Regions from separate parts of the Paenibacillus sp. FSL H3-0329 genome, predicted to be linked through region 2. Evidence: a T-box and tRNA genes for the amino acid it is inferred to sense, from the RefSeq annotation. Region 2 holds a T-box; the other regions hold tRNA genes.
What was found. The T-box of region 2 lies ahead of argS (arginine--tRNA ligase). A T-box ahead of a tRNA ligase gene usually reads a tRNA of that ligase, here a tRNA-Arg.
Positions count from the first base shown of each region.

Region 1 (9,490 bases), 2.3 Mb from region 2:
ATAGACATGAAAAAAACGTGTTCCAGTTATTGCCTTTCATTTGTCTTATACACGACCAGTATAGTGGTTCTTTGGTGCTCTGCCCCATCACGTGATGATTTAACTACCGAACCGTAACAGATATTCACAATCTGTTCCTCCCGTAGTCCTGCCAGGAACTCATTAGCTTTATTCTCTGCATAAGAATTATCAGCATCTACAAACTCTTTAACTTGAATCATCCTGATCTCCTCCTTTAATAAATTAAGTAGTTATTTTATAGTTCTGGAATCTATATGTGAACTCAACGAAATGTACATGGCGTATCACTCCCCAGGTAACAATTAATGTAAAAATATCTTCAAAATACAGTATAGGCATTTCGCAGTTTTCTACGAAATGCCTATGCATCAGCCTATCATAGCACCCAAGTATGTAATAGTCAAAGGTTTTCATTACAATATTTAGAAGGTTTTAATTCCCCTTTTAAAATGGATTGGATTTACAAATAGAAGCTGGTATACTGATCAGAAGGTCTCCATTGGGGGACCTCTATTTGTATAGGAGGGATTTTAAGATGGCAACACACCATAACAAGTTTACAAGGAATGTGCTACTTAGAGGGGGTGAAATCTACTATGAACCATAGTCTTATCTATGAAGGCTCACGGACACAGCTGCTTCAGCAGCTTATTTATTTTGATGAGGAAAAAATCGCATTTCTAAATCAATACTTTCCGGTACGAAGCAAGGATAGAAGCAATGCTGAAACGCTGTTGTCCCGTTATTGCTCCGAGCTGGAACAATTACTAACTGAGTTTAATGGTGAAGATTTAAATTCTCAGGTCTTTATCGGAAGCCAGTTGCAGCTTCGTTACTTGGACGATAATACTACAGATATCTATACCATCGTATTTCCTAACCAAGCAGAACCTAACGATAACAAGATTTCTATGTTGTCACCTATAGGCATGCAGTTGCTGCTGGCTGAGCTCGGCAGTACTTGTCAGCTAGCGATTCCTTCAGGTCAACTAGAGGTGAAGATCGAAAGTATTAAGTTCGTGAATAATGGTGAGGTAGGCGTTCTTATATAAGGACGATCCCTTATAAACCCACTACAGCAGCGTCCCTTTCCTATATTAAGGAGGGGGGCGTTTCTATTATTTAAGTCTCCGTAAGATATGTCCAATCAAAAAAACACCCGCCTAATACCGGCAGGTGTTTCTCATTATAAGCGGGTGATGGGAATCGAACCCACGCTATCAGCTTGGAAGGCTGAAGTTCTACCATTGAACTACACCCGCAAAGGTATAAAATCGGGATGACACGATTTGAACATGCGACCCCCTGGTCCCAAACCAGGTGCTCTACCAAGCTGAGCTACATCCCGTTAACAATACTATAACTGCTTAGTAATAAAAATGGCGCGCCCTGAGAGATTCGAACTCCCGGCCTTTTGATTCGTAGTCAAACGCTCTATCCAGCTGAGCTAAGGGCGCAAAATCTATATGGAGCGGACGACGGGAATCGAACCCGCGACCCTCGCCTTGGCAAGGCGATGCTCTACCGCTGAGCCACGTCCGCAAAAACATGGTGCGCGTGAAGGGACTCGAACCCCCACGTCGTGAAACGCCAGATCCTAAGTCTGGTGCGTCTGCCAATTCCGCCACACGCGCACACTTTAAAGAAAATGGTGAGCCATGAAGGACTCGAACCTTCGACACCCTGATTAAAAGTCAGGTGCTCTACCAACTGAGCTAATGGCTCTCATAAATGGCTGGGGATATAGGATTTGAACCTATGCATGACGGAGTCAAAGTCCGTTGCCTTACCGCTTGGCTAATCCCCAATAATAATTAACTAAATGGCGGAACCGACGGGATTCGAACCCGCGATCTCCTGCGTGACAGGCAGGCATGTTAGGCCAACTACACCACGGTTCCATAGACATAATGCATAAGTGTAAATTGGTTGCGGGGGCAGGATTTGAACCTGCGGCCTTCGGGTTATGAGCCCGACGAGCTACCGGGCTGCTCCACCCCGCGTCATTAATAAGTATATACTATTCATTTTCACCATACCAGCTTATCCCTAAACATAATGTATAAGAGTAAATTGGTTGCGGGGGCAGGACTTGAACCTGCGACCTTCGGGTTATGAGCCCGACGAGCTACCGGGCTGCTCCACCCCGCGTCAGTGAAAATAATATGGTGGAGGCTGAGGGGATCGAACCCCCGACCCTCTGCTTGTAAGGCAGATGCTCTCCCAGCTGAGCTAAGCCTCCATGATATGACCCGTATGGGATTCGAACCCATGTTACCTCCGTGAAAGGGAGGTGTCTTAACCCCTTGACCAACGGGCCATGCTAATAATTTTTATGGCGGAGAGAGAGGGATTCGAACCCTCGAGACGCTTGTGGCGCCTACACGATTTCCAATCGTGCTCCTTCGGCCAAACTCGGACACCTCTCCATAAATGGCTCCCCGAACAGGACTCGAACCTGTGACAACTCGATTAACAGTCGAGTGCTCTACCAACTGAGCTATCAGGGAATATGGTGGGCCTTAGTGGACTCGAACCACCGACCTCACCCTTATCAGGGGTGCGCTCTAACCAGCTGAGCTAAAGGCCCTTCTAAGACATATTAATATTAAGGGCAAAAAAAATACCACGGGTAATGTGGTTGTCCGCTTGGCGGCGTCCTACTCTCCCAGGACCCTTCGGTCCAAGTACCATCGGCGCTGGAGGGCTTAACGGTCGTGTTCGGGATGGGTACGTGTGGAACCCCTCCGCTATCGCCACCAAACGGGCATTTACAGCGTAAATGCTCAGGCTTAATCGCCTGAAAACTGAATCCGAATTGAATTTGCGTCGCCCGTCATCTCTTCGGGGCCCCCGGAAAGTATTCGGAATTAGCTTCGCAGCCTTTTCTTCACTTTTTGGGGTATTTTTAGGATAAGCCCTCGACCGATTAGTATTGGTCAGCTCCATGCATTACTGCACTTCCACCTCCAACCTATCTACCTCGTCGTCTTCAAGGGGTCTTACTAATTGGGAAATCTCATCTTGAGGGGGGCTTCACGCTTAGATGCTTTCAGCGCTTATCCCGTCCGTACGTAGCTACCCAGCCATGCTCCTGGCGGAACAACTGGTGCACCAGCGGTACGTCCATCCCGGTCCTCTCGTACTAAGGACAGCTCCTCTCAAATTTCCTGCGCCCACGACAGATAGGGACCGAACTGTCTCACGACGTTCTGAACCCAGCTCGCGTACCGCTTTAATGGGCGAACAGCCCAACCCTTGGGACCTACTTCAGCCCCAGGATGCGATGAGCCGACATCGAGGTGCCAAACCTCCCCGTCGATGTGGACTCTTGGGGGAGATAAGCCTGTTATCCCCAGGGTAGCTTTTATCCGTTGAGCGATGGCCCTTCCATGCGGTACCACCGGATCACTAAGTCCGACTTTCGTCCCTGCTCGACTTGTAGGTCTCGCAGTCAAGCTCCCTTATGCCTTTGCACTCTGCGAATGATTTCCAACCATTCTGAGGGAACCTTGGAACGCCTCCGTTACTCTTTAGGAGGCGACCGCCCCAGTCAAACTGCCCGCCTGACACGGTCCCCGTACCCGGTAAGGGTACTAGGTTAGAACCTAGATACGATCAGGGTGGTATCCCAACGGCGCCTCCACCGAAGCTTGCGCTCCGATTTCTACGGCTCCCACCTATCCTGTACAGATCGTACCCAAATTCAATATCAAGCTGCAGTAAAGCTCCATGGGGTCTTTCCGTCTTGTCGCGGGTAACCTGCATCTTCACAGGTATTAAAATTTCACCGGATCTCTCGTTGAGACAGCGCCCAAGTCGTTACGCCATTCGTGCGGGTCAGAATTTACCTGACAAGGAATTTCGCTACCTTAGGACCGTTATAGTTACGGCCGCCGTTTACTGGGGCTTCGGTTCATAGCTTCGGGTTACCCCTAACCACTCCCCTTAACCTTCCAGCACCGGGCAGGCGTCAGCCCGTATACTTCGCCTTGCGGCTTCGCACAGACCTGTGTTTTTGCTAAACAGTCGCTTGGGCCTTTTCACTGCGGCCCCCTCGTGCTATTCACACTACCGGGGCACCCCTTCTCCCGAAGTTACGGGGTCATTTTGCCGAGTTCCTTAACGAGAGTTCTTCCGCGCGCCTTAGAATTCTCTTCTCGCCTACCTGTGTCGGTTTGCGGTACGGGCACCTTCTCCTGGCTAGAGGCTTTTCTTGGCAGTGTGAGATCATGACCTTCGCTACTATAATTTTCGCTCCCCATCACAGCCCAGCCTTAATGATGTGCGGATTTGCCTACACATCAGCCTCACTGCTTAGACGGACATCCATCAGTCCGCGTCACTACCCTCCTGCGTCACCCCATCGCTCATAGCGGATTACGGTGGTACAGTAATTTCAAACTGTTGTCCTTCGACTACGCCTTTCGGCCTCGCCTTAGGTCCCGACTTACCCTGAGCGGACGAGCCTTCCTCAGGAAACCTTGGGCTTTCGGCGGATCAGATTCTCACTGATCTTTTCGTTACTCATACCGGCATTCTCACTTGTGTAGTGTCCAGCGCTCTTTTCAGTACACCTTCAACCCCTACACAACGCTCCCCTACCCCAGATACATAGTATCTAGCCATAGCTTCGGTGGTGTGTTTAGCCCCGTTACATTTTCGGCGCAGAGTCACTCGACCAGTGAGCTATTACGCACTCTTTCAATGGTGGCTGCTTCTAAGCCAACATCCTGGTTGTCTGTGCAACTCCACATCCTTTCCCACTTAACACACACTTGGGGACCTTAGCTGATGGTCTGGGCTGTTTCCCTTTTGACAATGGATCTTAGCACTCACTGTCTGACTCCCGGCAATAAGTATATGGCATTCGGAGTTTGACTGAGCTTGGTAATCCTTGCGGACCCCGCACCCAATCAGTGCTCTACCTCCACTACTCTTATACCGAGGCTAGCCCTAAAGCTATTTCGGGGAGAACCAGCTATCTCCGAGTTCGATTGGAATTTCTCCGCTACCCCCACCTCATCCCCGCACTTTTCAACGTACGTGGGTTCGGGCCTCCAGTGCGTGTTACCGCACCTTCACCCTGGACAGGGGTAGATCACACGGTTTCGGGTCTACGTCCACATACTCATTCGCCCTATTCAGACTCGCTTTCGCTGCGGCTCCACCTTCTCGGCTTAACCTTGCATGTTAAACGTAACTCGCCGGTTCATTCTACAAAAGGCACGCCATCACCCATAGATCGGGCTCTGACTTTTTGTAAGCACACGGTTTCAGGTTCTATTTCACTCCCCTTCCGGGGTGCTTTTCACCTTTCCCTCACGGTACTGTTTCACTATCGGTCGCCAGGTAGTATTTAGCCTTAGCAGATGGTCCTGCTGGATTCATACGGGGTTTCACGTGCCCCGCACTACTCGGGATCCGTCTCGGAGAGAACACAGTTTAGGTTACAGGGCTTTTACCTCTATCGCGGGCCTTTCCAGACCTCTTCACCTACCATATTCCTTTGTAACTCCATGTGAGACGTCCCACAACCCCAAGAGGCAAGCCCCTTGGTTTAGGCTGTTCCGCGTTCGCTCGCCGCTACTGACGGAATCACTATTGTTTTCTCTTCCTCAGGGTACTTAGATGTTTCAGTTCCCCTGGTCTGCCTCTACACACCCTATGTATTCAGGTATGAGTAACTGCGAATTACCACAGCTGGGTTTCCCCATTCGGACACCCCCGGATCAAAGCTTGCTTACAGCTCCCCGAGGCAGTTTCGTTGTTCGCCACGTCCTTCGTCGGCTCCTGGCGCCTAGGCATCCTCCGTGTGCTCTTATTAGCTTAACCTTGATTCTTCCGAAGAAAAATCTCACTAATAACATTTACTTGTTTACACAAGTTGCTAAAAGATGTTCTAAAACGCAAATTCGTTTCGGTATCCAGTTTTCAAGGATCAAGTCTTACTTGAGAGCTTAAACTCTCAAAACTGAGCAACGAGTGAGTAACAGGCCTAAACCTGAGTTTTGGAAGCTTAGCTTCCGATTTGAATGTTCTCATTGCAGAGAACGATTCTCCATAGAAAGGAGGTGATCCAGCCGCACCTTCCGATACGGCTACCTTGTTACGACTTCACCCCAATCATCTACCCCACCTTCGGCGGCTGGCTCCCTTGCGGGTTACCCCACCGACTTCGGGTGTTGTAAACTCTCGTGGTGTGACGGGCGGTGTGTACAAGACCCGGGAACGTATTCACCGCGGCATGCTGATCCGCGATTACTAGCAATTCCGACTTCATGCAGGCGAGTTGCAGCCTGCAATCCGAACTGAGACCGGCTTTGATGGGATTGGCTCCACCTCGCGGCTTCGCTTCCCGTTGTACCGGCCATTGTAGTACGTGTGTAGCCCAGGTCATAAGGGGCATGATGATTTGACGTCATCCCCACCTTCCTCCGGTTTGTCACCGGCAGTCACTCTAGAGTGCCCAGCATTACCTGCTGGCAACTAAAGTTAAGGGTTGCGCTCGTTGCGGGACTTAACCCAACATCTCACGACACGAGCTGACGACAACCATGCACCACCTGTCTCCTCTGTCCCGAAGGCCGCTGCTATCTCTAGCAGATTCAGAGGGATGTCAAGACCTGGTAAGGTTCTTCGCGTTGCTTCGAATTAAACCACATACTCCACTGCTTGTGCGGGTCCCCGTCAATTCCTTTGAGTTTCAGTCTTGCGACCGTACTCCCCAGGCGGAGTGCTTACTGTGTTAACTTCGGCACCAAGGGTATCGAAACCCCTAACACCTAGCACTCATCGTTTACGGCGTGGACTACCAGGGTATCTAATCCTGTTTGCTCCCCACGCTTTCGCGCCTCAGCGTCAGTTACAGCCCAGAAAGTCGCCTTCGCCACTGGTGTTCCTCCACATATCTACGCATTTCACCGCTACACGTGGAATTCCACTTTCCTCTTCTGTACTCAAGCCACCCAGTTTCCAGTGCGACCTCAGGTTGAGCCCAAGGTTTAAACACCAGACTTAAATAGCCGCCTGCGCGCGCTTTACGCCCAATAATTCCGGACAACGCTTGCCCCCTACGTATTACCGCGGCTGCTGGCACGTAGTTAGCCGGGGCTTTCTTCTCAGGTACCGTCACTCCGGTAGCAGTTACTCTACCGGACGTTCTTCCCTGGCAACAGAGCTTTACGATCCGAAAACCTTCATCACTCACGCGGCGTTGCTCCGTCAGACTTTCGCCCATTGCGGAAGATTCCCTACTGCTGCCTCCCGTAGGAGTCTGGGCCGTGTCTCAGTCCCAGTGTGGCCGTTCACCCTCTCAGGTCGGCTACGCATCGTCGCCTTGGTGGGCCGTTACCCCACCAACTAGCTAATGCGCCGCAGGCCCATCCCTCAGTGACAGATTGCTCCGTCTTTCATTCTTCTCTCAGGAGAAAAAAGAAATTATCCGGTATTAGCTACCGTTTCCGGTAGTTATCCCAGTCTGAAGGGCAGGTTGCCTACGTGTTACTCACCCGTCCGCCGCTAAGTTATTTTGAAAGCAAGCTTTCAAAATAACTCCGCTCGACTTGCATGTATTAGGCACGCCGCCAGCGTTCGTCCTGAGCCAGGATCAAACTCTCCAATTAGTATTGAAAAGAGCGATATGCTCATTTTGAAACATCTGACGAGAAAATTAATTCTCTAATTTTGGATATCACTTACGTGATTTCCTACTCACTCGTTGTTCAGTTTTCAAAGATCAAGTTCTCGTTGGCGCCGTTTAATGTCTCAGCAGCAACTCTTATACTATATCATGTTCGGCTATTTAATGTCAAGCTCTTTTTTCAACTTCTTTTTCGAGCTCGGCATGTGTATTTCTTGGCCGGACTTAGAATATATCATGTATAGAGATTCATTGCAAGCTTTATTTTAAAAAACTAAACACATACTTTTCCCCAATTGTATCGCAACCGCATTCCCCTTTTCCGCGTCTATCTATTCAACATCAAAGTCCCTTCATACATAGGTATCAACTCCATTATTTTTTGGCAAAGAGGTGATTCATATAAAGACCTTGCATGATCTCTAGCTTCCCTCTAAAAGGAGGTTGGAGAATCAATGAGCAGAAGTGTGAAAAAGCAACCCGTGTGCAGCGACCAACAGAAACACGGTTCCTCATGGGCTAAAAAGCAAGCCAATAAAGCCGTCCGCCGCTCCCCTGGCGACATCCCTAAAGGGAAATGGTATCAGAAACTGTATAACAGCTGGAACATTTGCGACTACAGCTTTTACCAAACTAAACAGCAGGCGATTCATGAATGGGAGACAAACAACTGGATCCAGATGAGATTTCCCTCCCGCCAAGAGGCCATTCAAGATTGGCACAAGTCTTATAGAAGAAAGTAAATCAAAAGATGCCCCGGCAGGGAAGCGCCGGGGCATCTTTTTACCTAGAAGCTTAATTTCGCACCTACAGTTACAATCTCAGATGGACCTATCTCTAAGTGGTGAACCGAAGACGTTGCTCCTTGTAAAGCAGGGTTAAGCTGCTCTAAGATATTGCTTTTAAATAAATACTCTTGAGGACTGTTCACTTTCAGTTGCAGTTGTGTCTGCTGAGCGGACATATTGTACCAACGCAAAAACAAGTCGCCTGAAGTTCCGTTCATTTTCATGGATGAGAAGGCCATGTTGTCTCCTTCCCAAACCAATGGGGTATATCCAGAGTTCAACTTCCCGCTATGCAGACCGGTCTGACATACCGTCCAAGGGATCTGGAATTGATAGGCCTCTGTAAATGCCCGCTGTTCACTTCCCTCACCAGAATGAGGAATCAGCTCCAGTTGTGCTGTATATTCACCCAGGCACTGAGCTTCCGGAGTTGGGAACCAACCCCAATCCCCCAATTCCCCTACGCTGCGTAGCAGGGTGACGGCAATAGTATTGCGTCCATCCCGCAGAACCTCATATTCGTTCAATCCCTGGTTGGCTACCGTAAGTCCTACATCGCCATTGCTGACATCCACAAAGGATTGCTGATGTTGAGTGTTGCTCGGATTTGCCCATTCTGGTGCCGGATTATTGTCCCTCGTAGCCACTTCGAACATAGAATCTACACGATGCACATCGGTAGACAGATCGGTAGGGAACAGCATCCGCACCCGGTGATCCTTGGCTTGGTTATTAATTGTGGATTCAATATGCACACCTTTGCCTTCCCGCTCCAGCGAAACGACGGTACGAAGCTTCAAAACCACCGTATTTACACTCCGCTGCGCTTTACGCTCAGGATAATACACAAGTGCACGCTGTTCCGCCTCCAAGGTGTCATCCGCCGAAGCCGGAATCTCCCAGTCTATTCGGATCTCAATGGCCGCACGGAAGGGAGAGTCTTCAATCACCTTAATGACTCCAGGCTGGCCTTTGGTCGTCAGCGCTTGTTCACCTTCTGGCTGCTTGTACATGTATTCATTGCCTACGTCTCCGGTAT
Region 1 is NZ_CP150150.1:938,242-947,731, reverse strand. It holds gene NSQ66_RS04140 (sporulation protein Cse60) at 27-221, opposite strand; gene NSQ66_RS04135 (GreA/GreB family elongation factor) at 618-1,073, shown strand; tRNA gene NSQ66_RS04130 (tRNA-Gly) at 1,213-1,283, opposite strand; tRNA gene NSQ66_RS04125 (tRNA-Pro) at 1,296-1,369, opposite strand; tRNA gene NSQ66_RS04120 (tRNA-Arg) at 1,402-1,478, opposite strand; tRNA gene NSQ66_RS04115 (tRNA-Gly) at 1,489-1,563, opposite strand; tRNA gene NSQ66_RS04110 (tRNA-Leu) at 1,571-1,655, opposite strand; tRNA gene NSQ66_RS04105 (tRNA-Lys) at 1,671-1,746, opposite strand; tRNA gene NSQ66_RS04100 (tRNA-Gln) at 1,754-1,828, opposite strand; tRNA gene NSQ66_RS04095 (tRNA-Asp) at 1,845-1,922, opposite strand; tRNA gene NSQ66_RS04090 (tRNA-Met) at 1,948-2,024, opposite strand; tRNA gene NSQ66_RS04085 (tRNA-Met) at 2,096-2,172, opposite strand; tRNA gene NSQ66_RS04080 (tRNA-Val) at 2,188-2,263, opposite strand; tRNA gene NSQ66_RS04075 (tRNA-Glu) at 2,270-2,341, opposite strand; tRNA gene NSQ66_RS04070 (tRNA-Ser) at 2,358-2,450, opposite strand; tRNA gene NSQ66_RS04065 (tRNA-Asn) at 2,456-2,531, opposite strand; tRNA gene NSQ66_RS04060 (tRNA-Ile) at 2,535-2,611, opposite strand; rRNA gene rrf (5S ribosomal RNA) at 2,669-2,785, opposite strand; rRNA gene NSQ66_RS04050 (23S ribosomal RNA) at 2,931-5,856, opposite strand; rRNA gene NSQ66_RS04045 (16S ribosomal RNA) at 6,089-7,646, opposite strand; gene NSQ66_RS04040 (hypothetical protein) at 8,119-8,406, shown strand; gene NSQ66_RS04035 (alpha-mannosidase) at 8,451-9,490, opposite strand, start outside.
Region 1: it encodes a tRNA-Arg, which carries the amino acid that the T-box ahead of argS (arginine--tRNA ligase) is inferred to sense. The anticodon was not compared.

Region 2 (9,490 bases):
GCTAGAATTTGCTAATGATATTGCTGCGGCTTGGGACGCTGTTAAAGATTTACCTTTAGAAGCTGAAGCAGCACTTGAACGTTCTTTCTTCTCGAAGGAGCTGGGAGCACCGCTGGCTGCAGATTCGCTGACAGAGAAAGAGATCGAGGTCTTGTTTCCGGTTCGTTATCAGGAGGAGAGAGAAGGAGACACACTACTTTCCTTTTTCACGGAGAATTATGAGCACGTAGTATTAAAAGAGAAAGAAATGCGCGTAGAACGGCCACACGGTCATATCCTGATGAGTGGGGATAACGCTCGACTTAATGATAAGGTCATCACAACAACTTCTTATATGTACGGGATCTTTAACTCCCAGGTGGTAATTGGAAATACCAATTTTAACAAGCTAATGTCCAATCCAAGAAATGCGCTTAACATTCCAAAAGCTTCAGGACAACGCATTTATGTAGAGTGGAACGGTGAATATCGTTTGCTGACCATGCCTTCTCTATTTGAGGTTGGCTTCAACTATGCTCGTTGGTATTACAGAACAGATGGTGAATGCTTCATTATTACGAACTACACCACCGAAGATTCGCCAGAGATATTCCTGAATGTGCGTTCGGAAAGCGGACGAGCTTATCGTTATTTAGTCACTAATCAAATCACCATGAACGTTAACGAATACGAGCTTCCATATCAAGCTAAGCAAGAAGGTGGAGCAGTAATCTTCTCGGCTGACAGAAGCGCACTAAGTGCTGGTGAATATCCTGACTTACAGTATAAATTACAGGTACAGGGTGCGGAGTTAACTCTGCAGGATGAAGGTAGACTTGTCTCTCCTGTTCAACCAACTGAAGCACCGTTAGCAGTACTGGAGCTGTCTGCCAGCAGTGAATGGACCTTGAATATTCAAGGCCTTCTGGATGGTAAGTCACTTGCTCCAAGAAATCGTTCAGCTGAGGAAGAGATTTCTGCTTATCGCGCGTTTTATGCTGGTGTGATGAATGGATTCCGCCTGACGCTTGGGGACGGAACAGAAGGTGAACTGTTTAAGGTTAACGCTCTGACTTGGTGGTACACACATAACATGCTGGTTCACTATTCGGTTCCACATGGTTTAGAGCAATATGGTGGCGCTGCTTGGGGAACACGGGATGTATGTCAGGGACCTGTGGAATATTTCATGGCTACGCAAAAATACGAACAGGTTCGTGAAATTTTGCTGACGCTGTATAGTCATCAATATGAAGATGATGGCAACTGGCCACAATGGTTCATGTTTGATAAATACACGAAGATACAACAAGAAGAGAGCCATGGAGATATTATTGTGTGGCCGCTTAAGGTGCTTGGAGACTACTTGGCAGTAACTCAGGATTACAGCATCTTGGGAGCAACAGTGCCGTATACCCGTAAGCACAGCTTTGACTTTACAGAAGAAAAAGCGACGTTGCTGGATCATGCGCGGAAGGAAATTGCTTATATTAAGGATCATTTCCTGCATGACACACATCTGTCTTCTTACGGTGATGGAGACTGGGATGATACACTCCAGCCTGCAAATCCACAGCTGAAGCAGTATATGGTTAGCAGCTGGACAGTGGCGCTTACCTATCAGACACTTAATCAGTTCTCAGAGGTACTTCGTTCAGTTGATCAAGCTGAGGCAGAGGAACTGAAGGCGATGGTGGAAGGAATCCGTAAGGATTTCCATACTCATATGCTTCAATCCGAAGTGATTCCTGGCTTCCTGTATATGGAGGACCCTGAGCAGATTAAGCTTATGGTGCACCCAAGTGACACAGAAACAGGTATCCAGTACCGTCTGCTGCCAATGACGCGCAGTATGATCAGTGAGCTGCTTACTCCGGAACAGGCCGAAGCACACTATGATGTCATTCAGGATAAACTATTCTGCCCTGACGGTGTACGTCTGATGAATCGTCCAGCTCAATATGTTGGCGGGGTCAGCACTCATTTCAAACGTGCGGAGCAAGCGGCTAACTTTGGCCGGGAAATTGGACTTCAGTATGTGCATGCACATATCCGTTATGTAGAGGCTATGGCCAAGCTCGGTAAAACCGATCAGGTCTGGAAGGGTCTGGCAGCGATTAATCCGATCGGAATCCGCGATGTGGTGCCAAACGCTGAACTACGTCAAGCTAACTCCTATTTCAGTAGCTCGGATGGTAAATTTAACACCCGTTATGAGGCACAGGAGAATTTCGATAAACTGCGCAATGGTGACGTAGCTGTTAAAGGTGGCTGGAGAATCTATTCCAGCGGTCCTGGGATCTATATGAACCAGTTAATCTCGAATGCACTGGGGATCCGTACGGAAGGTGGAGACTTAATTGTTGACCCGATTCTGCCGGAATCGCTGGATGGAATGCACTTTAGCTTTGAATATGCAGGCACTAAGGTAGATTTTATCTATCATCTTACAGGTCGTGAGATCAGTCGAATTACTATCAACGGTACGGAAGTGCAAACAGAAGGTACACCTAACCGCTATCGTAGCGGTGGTGTTCGCATCAAGCGTGCGGACTTTGACCGTCTCAGCACGGAAGCTGGAAATGTGATAGAGATTTATAAGTAACATTATATATAGAAGGGCAATCTCCGCGTTAAGCGCGGAGATTGCCCTTTTTTTGTGTTTTTTACATTCGGCTCGGTGTCGGTAACCCAAGCACTTCGAGCACATCTCCCAAGATGTCCTTGAATCTTGAAGTGAGCCAGAGGCGGAATTCGATCGTGGCTGAATCGCCTTTTAGAATTGGACATACAGAATAGAAGTTGTTGAACAGGGTAGCTAGGGTATGGGCGTAAGTGCAGAGCGTATTTGGCGTTAACTCTATACTTGCTGAATGTAATATCTCCGGCCAGAGGCTTAGCTGTCTTAGCAGCGCAAGCTCTGCTTTTTCCAACTTGGAAGGGAACTGAAGCTGTGCGGCAGCTGTAAGGATTGGGATCGTAGCTTTACTCAAAACGCTTGTCGCACGCGCAAAAGTATACATCAGATAAACTCCGGTATTGCCGGATATTTCGGTAGCCTGTTTGAAATCAAACACGATTTCCGTTCCTAAATTAAACCGTAGCAGATAGTAGCGAATCGCAGCAGTGGCAATCATTCGGCTGGAGAGGCCGTCTTTATCGGAACGTGAGTGTTCGATGTTCTGTTCCATGAGTTCCACCAGATCGCTTACCTTAATCCCGATTCCCTGTCGTCCGGACATAGCATAAGAAGATTTGCCTTCTGAAATATCTATACCCAGCTCGGCAGCCGAGGCGGGACTAAGAGATACAACACCATAACTCACATGATGGAGTTTGTCTGCTTGCTCGTTATAACCTAGTGCCCCTAAGGCTTGCTTAACCATCTGTTGTGGATATTCCTGTCTGTAATCAATCACATTGATGACTCTGTCCGCCTGCCCATAAGACTCTTGGGTTCCAGTTAATCCTGTTGTCCATAAACCGGACGAGAATTCGCTATAGGAGAAATCTTTGGTTAAAAGACCAAATTTCCAGAGATGATAGGCAATATCTTTGGCTGTATACGTTAAAATCCCATTCGAACGCACCAGCACCTTATCGAGATGATGCTCCTCTGAATCCGCTCCAATGTTAGCCTCTGTTCCTTGCTTCAGCACCCAGCAGCCTGCGAGTTTACCTTCAGTCTCTTGTACAAAAACGGCTGTCTGCTTCAGTAGCTCAGCTGCGGCTGCCCAAAATCCCTCTTTTAAAATACTGCTCTCCCATACCAGCAAATCATAATAAATCCCAAAATGTTTCATTTCCTCTACATGCTCTCTAACGATACGTTCAGCTACAAGGTTGCCCAGCCAGGCTTCATTGCCGCCACCTTGTTCAAGGGAGTGCAGTATATCTGTGCGCTTGTGTGTCATCTCAGGGTTCAGCGCATATTCTTTGTTCACTTTGGCATAAAGATCCCAGCAAAAATCACCGAAACGTTGATGTTCCCCTTCTAAAGGTATATTTAATAATCCAACAACTGTATCCGCCAGCTGATTGCCGAGATCATCAATGTAGTTATGGACCTCTACGTTATACCCAGTTCTTTTCATAATTCTGACTAGAGTATCGCCAATACAGGCGTTTCTTAGATGACCTACATGAGCGGCTTTGTTGGGGTTGATAGAAGTGTGCTCGATGATGACTTTTTCCCCAGTGCTGGCAGGCAGTTCAAAGGAATGTTCAGCCCAGCTTTGCCAATTCATATACAAATTGATAAATCCGGGAGCAGCGACTTCAACTTTTTGCAATAGACCGGCGAAACGCCCTTTGAATTGAAGTTCTGCTTTCACTAATTCTGCTATGACCATTGGGGATTTACGTAGAGTTTTGGCTAGCTGCATAGCGATATTACATGAATAATCACCATGTTCTAGATTTGCTGGCTGTTCGATCAGAATGGCAATGTCCTCTGGATAGTCAGCTCCTAAAGTATTGAATACACGGTGTACACTGTGCTCGATTCCGTCTTTGATGATTTGATTTAACATGGTATACCCTCCTTTGAAAATACAAAAAAGCCCTCGTCTCAAAAGAGACGAGGGCTTTAGCGCTCGCGGTACCACTCTCGTTGCTGAACAAGTTGTTCAGCCACCTTACGGGATAACGGCCTTCAGCCGGGACTTCCTACTAAGATTCAGAAGTCCATCTCACGGGTGCGCTTCATTAAAGAAATCTGTACCGGCTTACACTCTCCCGGCTCGCTGAGGACTAGATCTCGTTAACTACTCTCCCGCTCATCGATGCTTAATTAATTTTTACCAGTATACCCAATATTTCATAAAAAGCAATAGTGTTAGCTTCTTAACAATCTTGGTTGCTCTTTGTTATTAGATTATCAGTTTAGTAGATTATAAATTTGGAAAAAGAAGGCTGTCTTGTTATAGGACCAGCTGTTCCTTTGCACAACAGTCCACACGCTAACTCAAGCCAAGGAATATTACTATACGGAGCCACTAATCTTTCAAATTGTAGTGGAAGGGAGGAGTGAATAAAACATGGCTATTTTTTCTACTGGACCTATAGATAACAGCCCGATCCTAGGGGTCAGACCGTCGCAACTGGTAACCGTAAAAGTAGTTAATCGGGATTCTCTTAATCCTTATAATCTAGTTATTCAAGGTTTCCTTCTTAACGGATCAAGAACGATGTATGTGAATGAAACAGTAAATCTAGCACCTAATCAAGTTTTAACTAAGAACTATTTTGCCGACTTGGACGCATTTGAATTTGTATTTACAACAGTAGAAGCAGTTGAAGCAGAGGTTGGGATTTCAGTCTGGGGAAAACAGAACTCGGGGGCATTGGTAGATCCTCATCGCATAGTTGCGTGGGAGAAGCAGGCAGTATTAATTTAATAATTATTTTTGTGACACAGTTAACGTTAAAGGAGTGATGAGAAATTGAGTTATTTATCTACCGGACCGATAGACAATAGTATGGTAGGGGGTGTAAGACCTACTCAGCATGTTACTGTCAAAATTGATAACCGAAGTGACATTGATTCATCAATGGCTCTTGTTCAAGGATACTATATGGATGGGACAAGAACTTTATATGTAAGCGAGCTGATAAATGTAGCACCTAATGAAGTTATAACACGTGATTATTATGGCGATTTTGATGCGTTCGAATTTATTTTTACAACTACAAGTCTGGTAGATGATCCGATTCAAATCTCAGTATGGGGAAAAAATAGCGTTGGCCAGATTGTGACTGCCCATCGACTTGTACATGCAGAATTGCTTGGTGTAACGCAAGGGATAACTGGCGCGACCGGTGCGACTGGTGCAACAGGAGCGACCGGAGCCGATGGAGCAACGGGTGCTACCGGAGCAGGAGAGACTGGGGCGACAGGTGCAACAGGGGCAGATGGAGTGACTGGTGCAACCGGGGTGACTGGAGCGGATGGAGCCACTGGAGTGACTGGGGCAGGAGAGACTGGGGCAACAGGTGCCGATGGAGCTACAGGTGCAACTGGTGCAACCGGAGCGGATGGAGTAACTGGAGCGACCGGAGCAGGAGAGACAGGTGCAACAGGTGCAGATGGAGTGACTGGGGCGACTGGTGCAACGGGAGCAGACGGAGCAACGGGTGCTACAGGAGCAGGAGAGACAGGGGCAACAGGAGCCGATGGAGCTACAGGAGCAGACGGAGTAACTGGGGCGACTGGTGCAACGGGAGCAGACGGAGCAACCGGGGCGACCGGAGCAGGAGAGACTGGGGCAACAGGAGCAGATGGAGCTACAGGTGCAACAGGAGCAACGGGAGCAGACGGAGCAACGGGAGCGACTGGAGCAGGAGAGACAGGTGCAACAGGAGCAGATGGAGCTACAGGTGCAACAGGAGCAACGGGAGCCGATGGAGCAACGGGAGCGACCGGAGCAGGAGAGACAGGTGCAACAGGTGCAGATGGAGTGACTGGTGCAACGGGAGCCGACGGAGCAACCGGGGCGACCGGAGCAGGAGAGACTGGGGCAACAGGAGCAGATGGAGTGACTGGTGCGACTGGTGCAACGGGAGCAACTGGAGCAGGGGAGACTGGAGCGACTGGTGCAGACGGAGTAACTGGAGCAACTGGAGCGACTGGTGCAACAGGAGCGGATGGTGCAGAAGGAGTAACTGGAGCAACTGGGGCGACTGGTGCAGACGGAGTAACTGGTACAACGGGTGCAACCGGAGCGGATGGAGTAACGGGAGCAACAGGAGCAACGGGTGCAACCGGAGCAACAGGAGTAGCTGGTGTAACCGGAGCAACGGGTGAAGCTGGAGCGACTGGAGCAACGGGAGTAGCTGGGGCAACCGGAGCAACGGGTGAAGCTGGAGCGACTGGAGCAACGGGAGTAGCTGGAGCAACCGGAGCAACGGGTGAAACAGGAGCAACAGGAGCAACAGGAGCCACCGGAGCAACGGGTGAAGCTGGAGTGACCGGAGCAACGGGAGTAGCTGGAGCAACTGGAGCAACGGGAGTAGCTGGGGCGACAGGAGCGACAGGAGTAGCTGGTATAACCGGAGCAACGGGAGTAGCTGGGGCAACAGGAGCGACAGGAGTATCTGGTGTAACCGGAGCAACTGGGCTTACTGGTGCAACAGGTGTAACCGGAGTAACTGGAGCTACAGGTCCGAACATTCAACAAGAAGGTTTTTCTGCTTTTAAGCCCTCATTGGCAATTTCCACATCTACCCAATTAACTGGCTGGACTGTGACAACACCTTTTTATGATAGCCCGTCCTTCGACGAAGTTGGGGGAAATTATACTATTCCGACAACTGGTAGATATTCGATTGAAGCGACTATCAATTACTCCACAACTGCCTCACTCACTGTCAGTCTTGGTACTGGAATTAATCCGGCTTTCGTAGTTCAGAGAACTTCTCCTACTGCAACAAATCTGGTAAGTGGCTTGTTCCCAGTACTTGATGTGAATGTTGCACTTATATTAGATTTGAGAGCAATTTTGGGAAGTGGTACTGTGACGCTGGCTGGAGAATTTGCATTAACCGCAGGTGATGTGATTGGCTTGTTCTATGTGGCAAATGGTTTGACGGTTCCTTTGAATTTGGGTGGCGCGAACTCAGCAGGTATCGTCTGGTCTGTTCATGAATTAACTTAAGTTTATCTTCGAGTTCAGTATTTACAACAGGGGTAATTCGGTAGCCGTAAGTATGGCTTTCGGGTTATCCCCTGTTTTGTTGGCGATATGTTATAAGTTGACTAGAGCGATGCTTATTAGGTTCTTCTTCTATTAATCCATTACGGATTTTCAGATTGCTATAATGTATCAAATATGTGTAACAGTAGTTTTTAAATGGATGTCCACACCTTAATTCGAAATAAGAATAATACTATAAAGAGCCAAAAATTATGAACTAATTTTATAGGATCATAGATTATCAACCTAGAGTAGGTGGGAGGAATGATTATAGATAGAATCATATTTTATACAGAACTATTGAGGAGGATTTTGTTCGGTTGGTTTGATTTTCGCAATTCAAATAATAAGCGTATTTTAAAATTCATAAAAAATGAGGTGTTGAAAATTGAGTCAACTATCTACTGGTCCTATAGAAAATAATCTGGTAGGCGGTGTAAGACCTACTCAGCTTGTTACTCTTAAAATTGTCAATCAGAGTGATGATACTCCGTCAACGGTTCAAGTCGAAGGCTATTATATGAATGGGACAAGAACTTTATATGTAAGTGAACAGGTTAATTTAGCTCCTAATCAAGTGGTTAATAGGGATTATTATGCAAACTTTGATTCATTTGAATTTCTATTCACAACACCTATTACGATTGATGATCCCATTCAAATTTCAGTTTGGGGGAAGAGCAGCACAGGTCAATTAGTGACTGCTCATCGCCTTGTCTACTCTGAATTATATGGAGAATATATAGGAATTACAGGTGCTACTGGAGCTACTGGAGCTACAGGAAGCGTTGGTGCAACGGGAGCGACAGGAGGTACTGGCGTAACCGGAGCCACAGGTGCTGGAGCCACGGGAGCGACAGGAGCTGCTGGAGCAACGGGAGCCACAGGAGCGACAGGAACTGCTGGAGCCACAGGAGCAACAGGAACTGCTGGCGTAACTGGAGCAACAGGAACTGCGGGAGCCACAGGAGCAACAGGAACTGCTGGAGCCACAGGAGCAACAGGAACTGCTGGCGTAACTGGAGCAACAGGAACTGCTGGAGCCACAGGAGCAACAGGAACTGCTGGAGCCACAGGAGCAACAGGAACTGCTGGCGCAGGCGCAATCATTCCATATTCTTCTGGACTTCCAGTTGCTATGACCACTGTATTAGGGGGTCTTTTGAATACTTCAAGTGCAGTTGGTTTTGGTAGCAGTGCGACCAATATCAGTATTACAGGCGGTACTATAGATCTTACTGGAGCGGCTGGAACCTTGCTGAACTTTGCGTTCTCGGTTCCTAGAACAGGAACGCTTACGTCTATGGCAGCCTATTTCAGTGCGACATCTTCCGTTAGTTTGGTGGGTTCTACGGTAACAATCACGGCTCAATTATACAGATCTACTACACCTAACAATACCTTCACAGCAGTACCTGGGGCTTTAGTTACGTTAAGTCCTCCGCTTACAGGATTAATTGCTCTTGGAACTATTAGCAGTGGTAATACCACAGGCTTAAGCATTCCTGTAACTGTGGGAGAACGCTTGTTGTTGGTCTTCACTTCGACGGTCACGGCTGGCATTGACGTTGCAACTACTGTTGCTGGCTACGCTAGTGCAGGAGTTACAATTGCATAATCTGAAGAAAAGGGATATCCCGATAGTCATAGAGGCTGTGGGATATCCCTGATTTTTTCTCAAACATTGTTATTTAGATCATCAGAATCTCCCGGATGTCTTGCTCTGTGAGGGTAGACAAGCTTTCTTGACCTGGCTGGATGACCTCATCGATCAAGTTCTTTTTCTTCTGCTGCAGCTCATACATCTTGTCCTCTAC
Region 2 is NZ_CP150150.1:5,502,161-5,511,650, reverse strand. It holds gene NSQ66_RS24385 (cellobiose phosphorylase) at 1-2,584, shown strand, start outside; gene argS (arginine--tRNA ligase) at 2,646-4,511, opposite strand; T-box leader at 4,552-4,770, opposite strand; gene NSQ66_RS24375 (hypothetical protein) at 5,019-5,378, shown strand; gene NSQ66_RS24370 (collagen-like protein) at 5,424-7,634, shown strand; gene NSQ66_RS24365 (exosporium glycoprotein BclB-related protein) at 8,062-9,291, shown strand; gene NSQ66_RS24360 (DEAD/DEAH box helicase) at 9,365-9,490, opposite strand, start outside.

Region 3 (9,490 bases), 690 kb from region 2:
CAATGTGATAAAATAAATCTTGTTCGTATTCTGTTCGTATTTTTCTATAATATACCACTTCTTTACCAATCTCGTAAAACCCCGTTTTAGGCTGTTTTTATCGAAAAAGAGCGTATATCCCTCCATTATCTTGCCTTTTGGCAATAATATACGCTTTGTTGTTTACCTATTGGCAAAAATGGCTTATATTATTATCATAAGGTTACAGCCAATAAGGAGTGAGTTGAGATGAAACAGGAATTCGGGGATTATATGAAGCATCTTCGGGAAACAAAGGGACTCACCATTAATCAATTAGCAGCAGCAGCCGGAATTAGCGGTTCGCAAATTTCCCGGATTGAGAATGGATTAAGAGGGGTTCCTAAACCAACCACGTTACGCAAAATTGCTGAGGCCACTGGCGTCCCCTACGAGGAGCTAATGGATCAGGCAGGGTATTTGCAGGACCAGACTCTTTCAAGCGATGAGGCTGTCCCAGATTGGGCCACAAGCAAAGATAAAAGAGACTTTCGAAAAATGCTAGAGGATGATGGAGAGCTGATGTTTGACGGAATTCCATTAGACAAAGAAGATAAACAGAGGATAAAAGATGTACTAACCGGATTGTTCTGGGAAGCCAAACAGATGAATAAGAGAAAAAAATCCAAAGACACTAAATAACTATACTAACATGCTGCAGGTGAAGAACATGGATGAACTGATCAATAGTCTGATTAAAAAATATAAAACCAACTGCCCGTTCGAGCTTGCCGCAGCACTAGGCATTCAAATTCGTTTCATGAATCTGGGGACTGGCACAAAGGGATTATATTATCGAAAATTAAGAAGAAGGTTTATCGTCATTCATAATGAGTTGCCTGTAGAATGGCAGCGCTTCGTTTGTGCGCATGAATTAGGACATGATCGGCTTCACAAGGGGATCAATCGCTTTTTTCTGGAGGAAAGCTCCTATTTCTCTCCTGGGAAGCTTGAACGTCAAGCTAATGTATTTGCTGTAAAATTATTATCTTCAGGCAGAAGCCCCGAACAAGAGGAATCATGGAGAAACTATTATCTACGGATTGGAATTCCACCGGAAGTCCGATTTTTTTTGGAGGAATAATAGAACATACGTTCTTATGATGTATTTATATGTATATTCAATACATAACAAAAAAGCCCTTACCGAAGTAAGAGCTTTTGAGCAGCGATTAAGCTGAGTATCGGGATGACACGATTTGAACATGCGACCCCCTGGTCCCAAACCAGGTGCTCTACCAAGCTGAGCTACATCCCGTTACTATAAAATTATGGAGCGGGTGATGGGAATCGAACCCACGCTATCAGCTTGGAAGGCTGAAGTTCTACCATTGAACTACACCCGCAAAGGTGAAAATCGGGATGACACGATTTGAACATGCGACCCCCTGGTCCCAAACCAGGTGCTCTACCAAGCTGAGCTACATCCCGTTATAAATACTATAATTGCTTAATAATAAAATGGCGCGCCCTGAGAGATTCGAACTCCCGGCCTTTTGATTCGTAGTCAAACGCTCTATCCAGCTGAGCTAAGGGCGCAAAATTATGGAGCGGACGACGGGAATCGAACCCGCGACCCTCGCCTTGGCAAGGCGATGCTCTACCGCTGAGCCACGTCCGCAATAAGTGGTGCGCGTGAAGGGACTTGAACCCCCACGTCGTGAAACGCCAGATCCTAAGTCTGGTGCGTCTGCCATTCCGCCACACGCGCATGATAATAATAAAAGTGAGCCATGAAGGACTCGAACCTTCGACACCCTGATTAAAAGTCAGGTGCTCTACCAACTGAGCTAATGGCTCGCACTTGGCTGGGGATATAGGATTCGAACCTATGAGTGACGGAGTCAAAGTCCGTTGCCTTACCGCTTGGCTAATCCCCATTGATGGTACCTCTATGTTGCCCATAATCTCTTAGAAAGATTATGGTGGAGGCTGAGGGGATCGAACCCCCGACCCTCTGCTTGTAAGGCAGATGCTCTCCCAGCTGAGCTAAGCCTCCATATCTATGGGACCCTCTAAGGGTAAGTACAAGTAAAAGTTGGTGACCCGTATGGGATTCGAACCCATGTTACCTCCGTGAAAGGGAGGTGTCTTAACCCCTTGACCAACGGGCCTTGCAAATCTGTGGAGCTCTCAACCGGATTCGAACCGGTGACCTCTTCCTTACCATGGAAGCACTCTACCTGCTGAGCTATGAGAGCATGGCTCCCCGAACAGGACTCGAACCTGTGACAACTCGATTAACAGTCGAGTGCTCTACCAACTGAGCTATCAGGGAATATCCGCTTGGCAACGTCCTACTCTCCCAGGACCCTTCGGTCCAAGTACCATCGGCGCTGGAGGGCTTAACGGTCGTGTTCGGGATGGGTACGTGTGGAACCCCTCCGCTATCGCCACCAAACGGGCATTTACAGCGTAAATGCTCAGGCTTGATGCCTGAAAACTGAATCCGAAACGAATCTGCATTCTACGTATAGGATAAGCCCTCGACCGATTAGTATTGGTCAGCTCCATGCATTACTGCACTTCCACCTCCAACCTATCTACCTCGTCGTCTTCAAGGGGTCTTACTAATTGGGAAATCTCATCTTGAGGGGGGCTTCACGCTTAGATGCTTTCAGCGCTTATCCCGTCCGTACGTAGCTACCCAGCCATGCTCCTGGCGGAACAACTGGTGCACCAGCGGTACGTCCATCCCGGTCCTCTCGTACTAAGGACAGCTCCTCTCAAATTTCCTGCGCCCACGACAGATAGGGACCGAACTGTCTCACGACGTTCTGAACCCAGCTCGCGTACCGCTTTAATGGGCGAACAGCCCAACCCTTGGGACCTACTTCAGCCCCAGGATGCGATGAGCCGACATCGAGGTGCCAAACCTCCCCGTCGATGTGGACTCTTGGGGGAGATAAGCCTGTTATCCCCAGGGTAGCTTTTATCCGTTGAGCGATGGCCCTTCCATGCGGTACCACCGGATCACTAAGTCCGACTTTCGTCCCTGCTCGACTTGTAGGTCTCGCAGTCAAGCTCCCTTATGCCTTTGCACTCTGCGAATGATTTCCAACCATTCTGAGGGAACCTTGGAACGCCTCCGTTACTCTTTAGGAGGCGACCGCCCCAGTCAAACTGCCCGCCTGACACGGTCCCCGTACCCGATAAGGGTACTAGGTTAGAACCTAGATACGATCAGGGTGGTATCCCAACGGCGCCTCCACCGAAGCTTGCGCTCCGATTTCTACGGCTCCCACCTATCCTGTACAGATCGTACCCAAATTCAATATCAAGCTGCAGTAAAGCTCCATGGGGTCTTTCCGTCTTGTCGCGGGTAACCTGCATCTTCACAGGTATTAAAATTTCACCGGATCTCTCGTTGAGACAGCGCCCAAGTCGTTACGCCATTCGTGCGGGTCAGAATTTACCTGACAAGGAATTTCGCTACCTTAGGACCGTTATAGTTACGGCCGCCGTTTACTGGGGCTTCGGTTCATAGCTTCGGGTTACCCCTAACCACTCCCCTTAACCTTCCAGCACCGGGCAGGCGTCAGCCCGTATACTTCGCCTTGCGGCTTCGCACAGACCTGTGTTTTTGCTAAACAGTCGCTTGGGCCTTTTCACTGCGGCCCCCTCGTGCTATTCACACTACCGGGGCACCCCTTCTCCCGAAGTTACGGGGTCATTTTGCCGAGTTCCTTAACGAGAGTTCTTCCGCGCGCCTTAGAATTCTCTTCTCGCCTACCTGTGTCGGTTTGCGGTACGGGCACCTTCTCCTGGCTAGAGGCTTTTCTTGGCAGTGTGAGATCATGACCTTCGCTACTATAATTTTCGCTCCCCATCACAGCCCAGCCTTATCGATGTGCGGATTTGCCTACACATCAGCCTCACTGCTTAGACGGACATCCATCAGTCCGCGTCACTACCCTCCTGCGTCACCCCATCGCTCATAGCGGATTACGGTGGTACAGTAATTTCAAACTGTTGTCCTTCGACTACGCCTTTCGGCCTCGCCTTAGGTCCCGACTTACCCTGAGCGGACGAGCCTTCCTCAGGAAACCTTGGGCTTTCGGCGGATCAGATTCTCACTGATCTTTTCGTTACTCATACCGGCATTCTCACTTGTGTAGTGTCCAGCGCTCTTTTCAGTACACCTTCAACCCCTACACAACGCTCCCCTACCCCAGATACATACGTATCTAGCCATAGCTTCGGTGGTGTGTTTAGCCCCGTTACATTTTCGGCGCAGAGTCACTCGACCAGTGAGCTATTACGCACTCTTTCAATGGTGGCTGCTTCTAAGCCAACATCCTGGTTGTCTGTGCAACTCCACATCCTTTCCCACTTAACACACACTTGGGGACCTTAGCTGATGGTCTGGGCTGTTTCCCTTTTGACAATGGATCTTAGCACTCACTGTCTGACTCCCGGCAATAAGTATATGGCATTCGGAGTTTGACTGAGCTTGGTAATCCTTGCGGACCCCGCACCCAATCAGTGCTCTACCTCCACTACTCTTATACCGAGGCTAGCCCTAAAGCTATTTCGGGGAGAACCAGCTATCTCCGAGTTCGATTGGAATTTCTCCGCTACCCCCACCTCATCCCCGCACTTTTCAACGTACGTGGGTTCGGGCCTCCAGTGCGTGTTACCGCACCTTCACCCTGGACAGGGGTAGATCACACGGTTTCGGGTCTACGTCCACATACTAAATCGCCCTATTCAGACTCGCTTTCGCTGCGGCTCCACCTTCTCGGCTTAACCTTGCATGTTAAACGTAACTCGCCGGTTCATTCTACAAAAGGCACGCCATCACCCATAGATCGGGCTCTGACTTTTTGTAAGCACACGGTTTCAGGTTCTATTTCACTCCCCTTCCGGGGTGCTTTTCACCTTTCCCTCACGGTACTGTTTCACTATCGGTCGCCAGGTAGTATTTAGCCTTAGCAGATGGTCCTGCTGGATTCATACGGGGTTTCACGTGCCCCGCACTACTCGGGATCCGTCTCGGAGAGAACACAGTTTAGGTTACAGGGCTTTTACCTCTATCGCGGGCCTTTCCAGACCTCTTCACCTACCATATTCCTTTGTAACTCCATGTGAGACGTCCCACAACCCCAAGAGGCAAGCCCCTTGGTTTAGGCTGTTCCGCGTTCGCTCGCCGCTACTGACGGAATCACTATTGTTTTCTCTTCCTCAGGGTACTTAGATGTTTCAGTTCCCCTGGTCTGCCTCTACACACCCTATGTATTCAGGTATGAGTAACTGCGAATTACCACAGCTGGGTTTCCCCATTCGGACACCCCCGGATCAAAGCTTGCTTACAGCTCCCCGAGGCAGTTTCGTTGTTCGCCACGTCCTTCGTCGGCTCCTGGCGCCTAGGCATCCTCCGTGTGCTCTTATTAGCTTAACCTTGATTTTTCCGAAGAAAAATCTCACTAATAACATTTACTTGTTTGCACAAGTTGCTAAAAGATGTTCTAAAACGCAAATTCGTTTCGGTATCCAGTTTTCAAGGATCAAGTTGAAAAAGTTATTCATTTAAAAATTTATGGTGGAGCCAAGCGGGATCGAACCGCTGACCTCCTGCTTGCAAGGCAGGCGCTCTCCCAGCTGAGCTATGGCCCCATAAAATTACTCTATAATGTTATATGGTGGGCCTTGGTGGACTCGAACCACCGACCTCACCCTTATCAGAGGTGCGCTCTAACCAACTGAGCTAAAAGCCCATATAACATATATAACATTGTGAATCAACCAATGAATTGGTTGTCCGCTTGGCAACGTCCTACTCTCCCAGGACCCTTCGGTCCAAGTACCATCGGCGCTGGAGGGCTTAACGGTCGTGTTCGGGATGGGTACGTGTGGAACCCCTCCGCTATCGCCACCAAACGCATACGAAAGAGACTTGCTCTTTCAAAACTGAACACGAGTGAGTATTCGAACCCGAAGGTTCTATTATGGAAGTTAAACTTCCGATTTGAATGTCTTCATTGCAGAAGACGATTCTCCATAGAAAGGAGGTGATCCAGCCGCACCTTCCGATACGGCTACCTTGTTACGACTTCACCCCAATCATCTACCCCACCTTCGGCGGCTGGCTCCCTTGCGGGTTACCCCACCGACTTCGGGTGTTGTAAACTCTCGTGGTGTGACGGGCGGTGTGTACAAGACCCGGGAACGTATTCACCGCGGCATGCTGATCCGCGATTACTAGCAATTCCGACTTCATGCAGGCGAGTTGCAGCCTGCAATCCGAACTGAGACCGGCTTTGATGGGATTGGCTCCACCTCGCGGCTTCGCTTCCCGTTGTACCGGCCATTGTAGTACGTGTGTAGCCCAGGTCATAAGGGGCATGATGATTTGACGTCATCCCCACCTTCCTCCGGTTTGTCACCGGCAGTCACTCTAGAGTGCCCAGCATTACCTGCTGGCAACTAAAGTTAAGGGTTGCGCTCGTTGCGGGACTTAACCCAACATCTCACGACACGAGCTGACGACAACCATGCACCACCTGTCTCCTCTGTCCCGAAGGCCGCTGCTATCTCTAGCAGATTCAGAGGGATGTCAAGACCTGGTAAGGTTCTTCGCGTTGCTTCGAATTAAACCACATACTCCACTGCTTGTGCGGGTCCCCGTCAATTCCTTTGAGTTTCAGTCTTGCGACCGTACTCCCCAGGCGGAGTGCTTACTGTGTTAACTTCGGCACCAAGGGTATCGAAACCCCTAACACCTAGCACTCATCGTTTACGGCGTGGACTACCAGGGTATCTAATCCTGTTTGCTCCCCACGCTTTCGCGCCTCAGCGTCAGTTACAGCCCAGAAAGTCGCCTTCGCCACTGGTGTTCCTCCACATATCTACGCATTTCACCGCTACACGTGGAATTCCACTTTCCTCTTCTGTACTCAAGCCACCCAGTTTCCAGTGCGACCTCAGGTTGAGCCCAAGGTTTAAACACCAGACTTAAATAGCCGCCTGCGCGCGCTTTACGCCCAATAATTCCGGACAACGCTTGCCCCCTACGTATTACCGCGGCTGCTGGCACGTAGTTAGCCGGGGCTTTCTTCTCAGGTACCGTCACTCCGGTAGCAGTTACTCTACCGGACGTTCTTCCCTGGCAACAGAGCTTTACGATCCGAAAACCTTCATCACTCACGCGGCGTTGCTCCGTCAGGCTTTCGCCCATTGCGGAAGATTCCCTACTGCTGCCTCCCGTAGGAGTCTGGGCCGTGTCTCAGTCCCAGTGTGGCCGTTCACCCTCTCAGGTCGGCTACGCATCGTCGCCTTGGTGGGCCGTTACCCCACCAACTAGCTAATGCGCCGCAGGCCCATCCCTCAGTGACAGATTGCTCCGTCTTTCATTCTTCTCTCAGGAGAAAAAAGAAATTATCCGGTATTAGCTACCGTTTCCGGTAGTTATCCCAGTCTGAAGGGCAGGTTGCCTACGTGTTACTCACCCGTCCGCCGCTAAGTTATTTTGAAAGCAAGCTTTCAAAATAACTCCGCTCGACTTGCATGTATTAGGCACGCCGCCAGCGTTCGTCCTGAGCCAGGATCAAACTCTCCAATTAGTATTGAAAAGAGCGATATGCTCATTTTGAAACATCTGACGAGAAAATTAATTCTCTAATTTGGATTTCACTTGCGTGATTTCCTACTCACTCGTTGTTCAGTTTTCAAAGATCAATGTCTCTCATTTCGTCGTCGTTGTTTATCAGCGGCGACCTTTATAATATATCACAGTGTTAAGCTGTTTGGCAAGTCTTTTTTTTGAAAAATCTTTTTTTTCAATTTTTCTTGCCTTCCGCTTCCCTTTTACACAAGCAAAAGGAGCGCGAGATATAATTTATCATGAGCACTCCTTTTTAGTCAAGCTATTTTATTAAATAATCTGAAAACTTTATAAAACTGTAGCAATTCTCGTATATCTTCAGTGTTTATACTGAGAAGAACGTCCACCCCATGCATACTTGGAAAGCTCTTTCTGAGGAGCGAAGCGAGCATACATCCGGAATACAGTCTTATATCTATTAGCGATGGCGTGCCTGATATTTTGGTCCAAGCGCTGATCACTCAAATCTAACAGCATCTCATCTAGTTCTTTTCTCAAAACATAATCCAGTTCCTTGCATTCCTTTTCGTTAAACAACATTCCCAACATATGCTTGGCCTCCTTCATGAAGTTGCAATTAACACCTTCTCTAAACCCCCAAAACTTTTGTGCATAAACAGTAAGTAACATCTCATGGAGAAAGCTGCCTTAAGATCCTCTTACACTAGATTAACCGGAGTCCTCTTTTTATAACCATAATTATTAAAAATTCCCTTTATGGTTTCGTGTCGATTATATACTCCTTACCTTTAGGCAATCCTTGGATGAACGCCCTTAATGTTATGCTCTATTCCCGGAAGTTTTATGATAAAAGTGAAAAAGTAATTGTACTTTCAATAATGGCTGCAACAAATAACAGGATTACAGTCCATATGGAAGCCGTAAGTGTTTGACGCATGAAAGCAGACCAGTCTGCGCTTCTCTCCTCTTTTCTATCTGTAGATCGAAATAAACTTGAAATCACTTTCCCGCCAAAATGCAGTCCAAAGGCACAAGCGATAATGATTGCCGGAATCTCTATAATCCCGTGTGGCAGTAATCCTTTTACGATTAAATCGAACAAATCCTGTCCTTGCAGTGCGGATAAATGTATCAAGTAGCCAATTACCGCTCCGTTTATAAATAAGAATATAGCTGGCAATATGCCGAACAACGCTCCCAGGAAAATAATAACCACGCCCTTGATGGCGTTATTCAAAAATATAAATACAAAGAAGTTCCATTGCGGATTAGAGGTGTCTCTTAAGTTTCCGCTGATCTCACTTAGCCCTTCCAATTGCTGAACCAATAGTTTTTCCAGACTACTTGTGGCTACCCAGCCAACAACCGCTCCTATTACGAAGAGCAGACAGGATAGCAGCAAAGCCTTGCGGATCGATTTAATATCTTTAACAAACGTGAAGAACGACAACATAAATACCTCCTGAAATTGTGATCTCTGTTTCTTAGGTCATAACCGTGCGGTACGAGCATACATTTAGAACAAACAAGCATTTCGCATGGGAGAGGAGCGCTGTCATTAATGAATTCTTTTTATGTATTCAGCGGCAAAAAGATCAAAAGGTTCATCTATATCTTCGCCGCTGTGCTTCTTGCTGCTGGAGTTGTCTATGTCGAGAGGGGTAATATCACCGTTTTTTCTGAGGCTGGACCTTCTGCCATTTACAGTGTGCCAACAGAGAAGAAGCTGATTGCCCTAACCTTCGATATTAGCTGGGGGGAAAAGAGACCCGAACCAATTTTGAAGGTACTTGAAGACAAGAAAGTGGACAAAGCCACCTTCTTCCTATCGTCACCATGGAGTAAGACTCACCCCGATATTGTAACAAGCATCAAAAACGCAGGATTCGAAATTGGCAGTCATGGCCA
Region 3 is NZ_CP150150.1:6,192,071-6,201,560, forward strand. It holds gene NSQ66_RS27300 (transcriptional regulator) at 229-660, shown strand; gene NSQ66_RS27305 (ImmA/IrrE family metallo-endopeptidase) at 689-1,102, shown strand; tRNA gene NSQ66_RS27310 (tRNA-Pro) at 1,203-1,276, opposite strand; tRNA gene NSQ66_RS27315 (tRNA-Gly) at 1,291-1,364, opposite strand; tRNA gene NSQ66_RS27320 (tRNA-Pro) at 1,376-1,449, opposite strand; tRNA gene NSQ66_RS27325 (tRNA-Arg) at 1,481-1,557, opposite strand; tRNA gene NSQ66_RS27330 (tRNA-Gly) at 1,565-1,639, opposite strand; tRNA gene NSQ66_RS27335 (tRNA-Leu) at 1,646-1,729, opposite strand; tRNA gene NSQ66_RS27340 (tRNA-Lys) at 1,746-1,818, opposite strand; tRNA gene NSQ66_RS27345 (tRNA-Gln) at 1,824-1,898, opposite strand; tRNA gene NSQ66_RS27350 (tRNA-Val) at 1,942-2,017, opposite strand; tRNA gene NSQ66_RS27355 (tRNA-Glu) at 2,058-2,132, opposite strand; tRNA gene NSQ66_RS27360 (tRNA-Thr) at 2,144-2,219, opposite strand; tRNA gene NSQ66_RS27365 (tRNA-Asn) at 2,221-2,296, opposite strand; rRNA gene rrf (5S ribosomal RNA) at 2,303-2,419, opposite strand; rRNA gene NSQ66_RS27375 (23S ribosomal RNA) at 2,493-5,419, opposite strand; tRNA gene NSQ66_RS27380 (tRNA-Ala) at 5,559-5,634, opposite strand; tRNA gene NSQ66_RS27385 (tRNA-Ile) at 5,659-5,735, opposite strand; rRNA gene rrf (5S ribosomal RNA) at 5,782-5,898, opposite strand; rRNA gene NSQ66_RS27395 (16S ribosomal RNA) at 6,023-7,580, opposite strand; gene NSQ66_RS27400 (hypothetical protein) at 7,940-8,170, opposite strand; gene NSQ66_RS27405 (stage II sporulation protein M) at 8,424-9,035, opposite strand; gene pdaB (polysaccharide deacetylase family sporulation protein PdaB) at 9,144-9,490, shown strand, end outside.
Region 3: it encodes a tRNA-Arg, which carries the amino acid that the T-box ahead of argS (arginine--tRNA ligase) is inferred to sense. The anticodon was not compared.